2 regions of the Microbacterium sp. SWDP-B6 genome follow, and region 2 is predicted to be linked to the other one. Evidence: riboswitches for the same ligand, from Rfam matches in the RefSeq annotation. Region 2 holds a riboswitch; the other holds the start of a gene.
What was found. Region 2 has a riboswitch for thiamine pyrophosphate ahead of OPU70_RS06590 (ECF transporter S component). Riboswitches for the same ligand answer to the same signal wherever they lie in the genome.
Positions count from the first base shown of each region.

Region 1: another riboswitch for thiamine pyrophosphate. It lies ahead of thiM (hydroxyethylthiazole kinase); the one in region 2 lies ahead of OPU70_RS06590 (ECF transporter S component).

Region 1 is NZ_JAPFGV010000002.1:8,070-11,474, reverse strand. It holds gene OPU70_RS04570 (DUF402 domain-containing protein) at 1-357, shown strand, start outside; gene OPU70_RS04565 (NAD-dependent epimerase/dehydratase family protein) at 422-1,387, shown strand; TPP riboswitch at 1,410-1,503, shown strand; gene thiM (hydroxyethylthiazole kinase) at 1,494-2,342, shown strand; gene OPU70_RS04555 (bifunctional hydroxymethylpyrimidine kinase/phosphomethylpyrimidine kinase) at 2,339-3,405, shown strand, end outside.
Region 2 is NZ_JAPFGV010000003.1:123,664-127,068, forward strand. It holds gene OPU70_RS06585 (ABC transporter ATP-binding protein) at 1-1,224, opposite strand, end outside; gene OPU70_RS06590 (ECF transporter S component) at 1,221-1,877, opposite strand; TPP riboswitch at 1,871-1,980, opposite strand; gene OPU70_RS06595 (D-alanyl-D-alanine carboxypeptidase family protein) at 2,063-3,405, shown strand, end outside.

The DNA.
Region 1 (3,405 bases), on a different contig from region 2:
CTCTTCTGGAGCGATGTGAGCGGGGCGGAGTGGCAGTTCGCCGGCTGGTACGTGAACCTCGAGAACGCGCACCTGCGCACCGACCGCGACACCTACTCGTCGGACCACATCCTCGACGTCGAGATCGAGCCGGACGGCCGGGTGCATCTGAAGGATGAGGACGAGCTGATCGCGGCCGTCGAGCAGGGCCGTCTCACATCCGAGCAGGCGGCGCAGATCGAGCGGCACGCCGACGCGGCGATCGCGTCGTACCGCGACGGTGACTGGCCGTTCGCCGCGGAATGGCGCGACTGGCGGCCGGATCCCTCCTGGACCGTCCCGGAGCTCACGGGGCTGTCAGACCTCCGTCCGCGGTGAACCCGGCATCCGCCGTGAGCGGAAGACACTTCCCCTCGCACGGCGGAGATGGTGGCATGGGTCCATGACTGACGTTCTGATCCTCGGCGGGACCGGCTGGCTGTCCGGTCGGATCGCCGGACGCCTGCTGGTGAACGGGGCGGCGGTGATGTGCCTCGCGCGAGGAGGTCGACCGTCCCCGGAGGGTGCGAGCCTGGTTCTGGCCGATCGTGACGACGCCGACGCCTATGACGCCGTCCGCGGTCGCGATTGGGACCACGTGATCGACGTCTCCTCGAATGCGGCGCACGTGGCGGCGGCGGTCGAGGCGCTCAGGGATCGAGCCGCCCGCTGGACGTACGTCTCGTCGGTGTCGGCATACTCCGATGACGAGACGGTCGGGGCGGACGAGTCCGCGCCGTTGCATCAGCCGGCCGGCGCCGGGGATGAGTACGAGTACGGCGCGCAGAAGGTCGCCGCCGAGAACGCGGTTCGCACGCTCGGCGACCGAACGCTGATCGTGCGCCCGGGGCTGATCGTCGGGAAGGGCGACCCGAGCGACCGCTTCGGATACTGGGCTGCGGCGTTCCTGCGCGCTCACGACGAACCCGTGCTGCTGCCCCGTGCAGACGGGCGAGACGTGCAGGTGATCGACGTCGATGACCTGTCGGAGTTCATCAGCACGACGACCGCGACCGGAGTGATCAACACGACCGGCGACCGGCACCCGATGGCCGAGGTCATCGAGGCGGTGCGCAGGCATGCGGATCACCGAGGAGAAACCGTCACGGCCACCGACGACTGGCTCGTGGCGAATGAGGTGGAGTACTGGGCGGGCAAGCGATCGCTGCCGCTCTGGCTCCCGAGCGACGTGACCGGATTCATGACGAGGTCGAACGCACGCTACCGTGCGGCCGGGGGAGAGCTGCGTCCGCTCGACGAGACCATCGCCGTGGTGATCGAGGACGAGCGGGATCGCGGTGTCGATCGCGAGCGGCGCGCAGGTCTGACCCGGACAGACGAACTCGCGCTGATCCAGCTTCTGCGCTGACGGCGCGCGTCGCTAGACTGCGAGCAGTGACACGGGGTGCCGCATCCGCGGCTGAGAACAGACCCGTCGAACCTGATCTAGTTCGTACTAGCGAAGGGATGTCGCAATGAGCGATCGTCTGCGTCCTGAATCCGAATCGACCCTGGCTGCCGCGGCCGGAGAGCTCCTGTCCGAGCTGCGCGAGAGTCCACCTCTGACCCACTGCATCACCAACAGCGTCGTCACGGGGTTCACCGCCAACGTGCTGCTCGCCCTCGGCGCGGCACCGGCGATGGTCGACATCGTCGACGAAGCAGGAATGTTCGCCGGGGTGGCGTCCGGCGTCCTGATCAACCTCGGAACGCCGACCCCCGAGCAGCGGGCGGCGAGCCTCGAAGCCGCGGCCGGTGCCGTCGCCGCGGGCACTCCGTGGGTGCTGGATCCCGTCGCGATCGGCGCACTCCCGGTGCGCACGGCCCTCGCCCACGAGCTGGTCGCCTCGCGCCCCACGGCGATCAGGGGGAACGCATCCGAGATCCTCGCGCTCGCCGGACTCAGCGCAGGCGGCCGGGGTGTGGACGCGACAGACACGACAGACGATGCGGCAGAGGCAGTGCTCTCACTCGCCGCGCGTCATGGCTCTGTGGTCGCGGTGTCTGGACCGGTCGACCTGGTGACCGATGGCGTCCGTCTGCTGCGCATCGCGAACGGTCACGAGCTGCTCACCCGGGTCACCGGCGGTGGGTGCGCGCTGGGCGCGGTCATGGCCGCGTTCCTCGGCGCGGCGCGCTCGACCTCTGCCGATCCGCTCACGGCGGTGGCGTCGGCGAGCCTCGTCTACACGATCGCCGCCGAGAGGGCCGCGGTGCACGCCTCGGGCCCCGGCACCTTCGCTGTCGCTCTGCTCGACGCGCTCGCCGCCGTGCAGCCGGCTGACCTGGTGGCCTCCGCGCGCGTTCGGGAGAGCGCGCTGTGATCGCCGACCTCTCGCTCTACCTCGTCACGGATCCGGGCCTCTGCAGTGAGCGGGGTGTCGTCGAGACCGTGCGCCTCGCTGTCGACGGGGGAGTGCGCATCGTGCAGCTGCGCGACAAGATCGCGACGGATGCCGAGACCGCCGATCAGCTGGTCGAACTGTCGCGCGTGATCGCCGGCCGTGCGATCCTCCTGGTGAACGACCGGGTCGATGCGGCGCTCGCCGCTCGCGCTCGGGGAGCTCGCGTCGACGGCGTGCATCTCGGTCAGGGCGATGCGTCGGTACTGCGGGCGCGCGAGCGACTGGGTGCCGAGGCGATCATCGGGTTGACGGCGAACACACCCGACCACTTCGACGCGGTGGCGGCTCTGCCTGCGGGCGTGGTCGACTACCTCGGCGTCGGTGTGATCCGCCCCACCGACACCAAGCCCGACCATCCGCCGGTATTGGGCATCGACGGCTTCCGGTCGCTCATCGACACGTGCGCTCTGCCCTGCGTGGCCATCGGCGGCGTGGACATCGACGACACAGAGCGACTCCGCGACGCGGGCGCGGCCGGCCTCGCGGTGGTCTCGGCCATCTGCGCCGCGGTCGATCCGAAGCAGACGGCGCAGAGCTTCCTCCGGCGGTGGCGGGCGTCAGGCACGCCGCGGGTGCTCAGCATCGCCGGCAGCGATCCATCGGGCGGTGCGGGGATCCAAGCCGACCTCAAGTCCATCGCCGCGAACGGCGGGTACGGCATGGCGGCTCTGACCGCACTCACCGCTCAGAACACCGTCGGCGTGCGGGCGGTGCATGTGCCGCCCGCGGAGTTCCTGCGGGAGCAGCTCGATGCGATCTCAGACGACATCGTCATCGATGCGGTGAAGATCGGGATGCTGGCGAATGCCGACGTGATCCGTGCGGTCTCCGACTGGCTCGATGCCATGCGGCCGCCGATCGTCGTGCTCGACCCGGTCATGGTCGCGACCAGTGGCGACCGGCTTCTCGACCGGGAGGCCGAGGTCGCGCTGCGCGGACTCCTCGAGCGCGCGCATGTCGTGACGCCCAACCTCGCCGAGCT
Region 2 (3,405 bases):
GTTGGCTCCGGAGAGCGAGGTGAGCCGCAGTCGTTCGAGGAGGTCGTCGACACGAGCGGTGATCTGGGGCTCGGAGAGCTTCAGAGCCCGAGGGCCGACAGACAGCTCGTCGCGCACGGTCTTCGCGAGCAGCTGGTGCTCGGGAGTCTGCATGACCGATGCGATGCGGGTGAGCAGCGCGCGCGACGACCAGCGGATGGGGTCGGGCTTCTCTCCGGCGGCGAGCGCGGGCAGAGCCGCGACCCGGCCGTCCTCGGCGGGGATGAGCCCTGCGAGCGTGAGTCCGAGCGTCGACTTTCCTGCGCCGTTCGCGCCGGTGACGCCGAGCACCTCGCGCGCGCGAACCTCGACATCGAACGGCCCGGCGACCGCGAGCCCCCGTCGCCGAGCGACCGTGAGGCCGCGCGCTTCGAGGAGGGTCTCCCCCGGCTGGTGCGCCGGCGCGGGCGGAACGGCGGGCGGGTGGCCGGGAACCCACACACCGGATGCCGCGAGCTCGGCCCCTCGCGCGCCGAGCACCTGCTCAGGGCTCCCGTCGGCGAGGACGACGGTGCCCTCCGGCTCGGCGCCGAGCACGATCACCCGCGTGACGAGCGGCAGCCAGACGTCGATGCGATGCTCGATCACCACGAGGGTGGCGCCCGTGGCGTCGAGGGCGGCGGCGACGGCATCCCGCACGTCCTGCACTCCCTCGGGGTCGAGGTTCGCGGTCGGCTCGTCGAGCAGGATCGCGCCCGGTCGCATCGCCAGCACACCGGCGAGCGCGAGACGTTGCTTCTGACCGCCCGACAGCGCGGCCGTCGATCGATCGAGTGCGACATCGAGCTCGACGGCGTCCAACGCCGCGCGCACCCGCTGCCAGATCTCCTCGCGAGGGACGCCGAGGTTCTCGCAGCCGAATGCCACGTCGTCGCCGACCCTCGCGAGGATCGTCTGCGTGTCGGGGTCCTGCAGCACCATGCCGACTCGACCACGCGCCTGGATGGGCGGCACGCCGTCGACGAGCAGCCCTCCGTGCGTCTCGCCCTCGTCCGCCCCTCCGAGCACCCCGCCGAACCCCTGCAGCAGGGTCGACTTGCCCGAGCCGGAGGCCCCCAGCAGCAGCACCCGCTCGCCCGGTTCGATGCGCAGGTCGACGTCGCGCACCGCCCACCGCAGTCGCGTCGCGTACCGCCACCCCCAGCCGTGGGCTTCGAGGGTGGCGGGCGTCGTGGGCGACCTCACACCCGTGCGGTGACCTCGCGGCCGGCGGCGAACCGGCTGAGGGCTCCCGTCGCCGCGAGTCCTCGGGCGATCAGCCACGCGCCGAGTCCGGCGATCACCGCACCCGAGATGGTGGTCGAGACGATGTAGATGGTCGTGAAGAGCGTGTCTGCTCCGGCGTACCAGAGGATGCGGTCGTTGATGCCGCACGCGAGTCCCGCTCCGGCACCCGCCAGCATCGCGACGGGCAGACGCCAGACGCCGTAGAGGAACACGAGGAAGATCAGTTCGGCACCGAGACCCTGCACGAGGCCCGAGACGATGGTCAGCGGACCCCAGGCGTTGCCGACGAGGGCCGAGATGATCGCGGCGACCAGCTCGGTGTAGAGCGCGGCGCCCGGCTTGCGGATGATCAGCGCGCCCAGCACACCGGCGATGAGCCAGGGGCCGGCGAGCAGGCCCTGCACGCCGGGGAGCAGCGGCTTCAGGATGCTGCTGGGCACCTCGTAGCCGACGTTCCAGAGCAGGAAGATCAGCGCGCACGCGACGGCGATGACGCTGGCGACGACGATGTCGACGACCCGCCAGCGCCAGAGCTCAGGGCGACCGAGGCCCTTCGAGGCGCGCGAGACGGCTGCGGATTCCGTGGTGGATCCGGACGTGGATGTACTCATCAGTGACTCCTCCCTGCGCTGGCATTACCCAGATCAGGTTCGACGGTCGAAGCGCGATTCGCTCCCTCTCAGCCCGGCTCGCCGGACTCCCGTGGTTGTTCTGACGATCTTACCCAGTGACGACACTCACGTCTGCTCCTGTTGCAGCGACACTGATCCCTGCGCGAGTTCGGTACCGTGAGGGGGTGACCGCTCCTGACTCCGCCGAGGCCACCGCCTCCGCCGTTCCTGCGGGCGATGCGTCGACGCCCGATGCGACAGCGCCTCATGCGTCAGCGCCTGCCGGTGCCGCGGCTGACTCGTCGGAGCCCGCCGGTTCGACTGCGGCGCTTCCTGATGCCGACGTCTCGTCGGCCGGCACGACGGGTGCGGCACCCAGATCAGATGCTGACGACGCCCCCGGACTCATCGCTCTCGAGGCGGCTCTCGAGACTCCCGAGACGACTCCCCACGCCCAGTGGGCAGAGGGCGCCAGCGGTGGGACGCCCCTGACGTGGGTCGACGCGGTCGAAGTGGCGCGGCACCCGGCAACCGAGGCGCTCGATGACACGCCTCCCGCCGCGAGCGGCGGCGCACTTCTGACCGGAGCGCATCTGCGCCCGGCGATCACCCGCCCCGGCGTGCTGGTCCCGCTCGGCGTTCTCGTCGGATTGCTCGGCACCTATGTCGGGTCGGCCATGCTGTGGCCGTTGCACGAGGTGGCGCCGACCGTGCAGGCAGTGGAGCTCTCCACGGTCGCCGCGCCCGCAGCCGCCATCACCTGGCCCACCCAGGGAAGCGCCGCCGTGGGAATCGGCGGCATCGGCACGACGTCGTCATCGCTCGATGCGGCGGCGATCGCGAGCGTCACCAAAGTGGTCTCGAGTCTGATGGTGCTCGATCGGATGCCTCTCGCCGTGGGCGAGCAGGGCCCGGAGTTCTCGTTCACGCGGGCGGACAACCTGGCGTACTGGGACTACCGCCGCTCCGACCAGTCGGCGCTCGACGTGCCCGTGGGCGGCACTCTCACCGAGTTCCAGCTCCTGCAGGGAACGCTGCTCGGTTCGGCGAACAACTACATCGACCGTCTCTCTCAGGAGATCTGGGGCTCCCCCTCGGCGTTCACCGCTGCGGCGGAGGTGTGGCTGCGCGACCGTGGCCTCGACAGCATCACGATCGTGACCCCATCGGGGTTCGACGCCCGCAACACGGCCACGCCGGAGTCGCTCGTCGCGCTGGCCGAACTGGCGATGCAGAACCCCGTGTTCGCCGGCATCGTCGGCACTCCGTCTGTCGATCTTCCGGGCGCCGGCACAGTGGTGAACACGAACGGGATGCTGGCGGATCCTGGCGTGGTCGGGGTCAAGACCGGCACGCTCGGCGACAGTTGGAACCTGCTGACCGCGAAGGTCATCACAATCGACGACACGACCGTGCACCTCTATGCGTCGGTTCTCGGGCAGGCCGACGATGAGCAGCGCCTCGCCCAGACCCGTTCGCTGTTCTCGCAGGTCGAGACGGCATTGGAGCAGCAGGCCCCCGCTGTCGC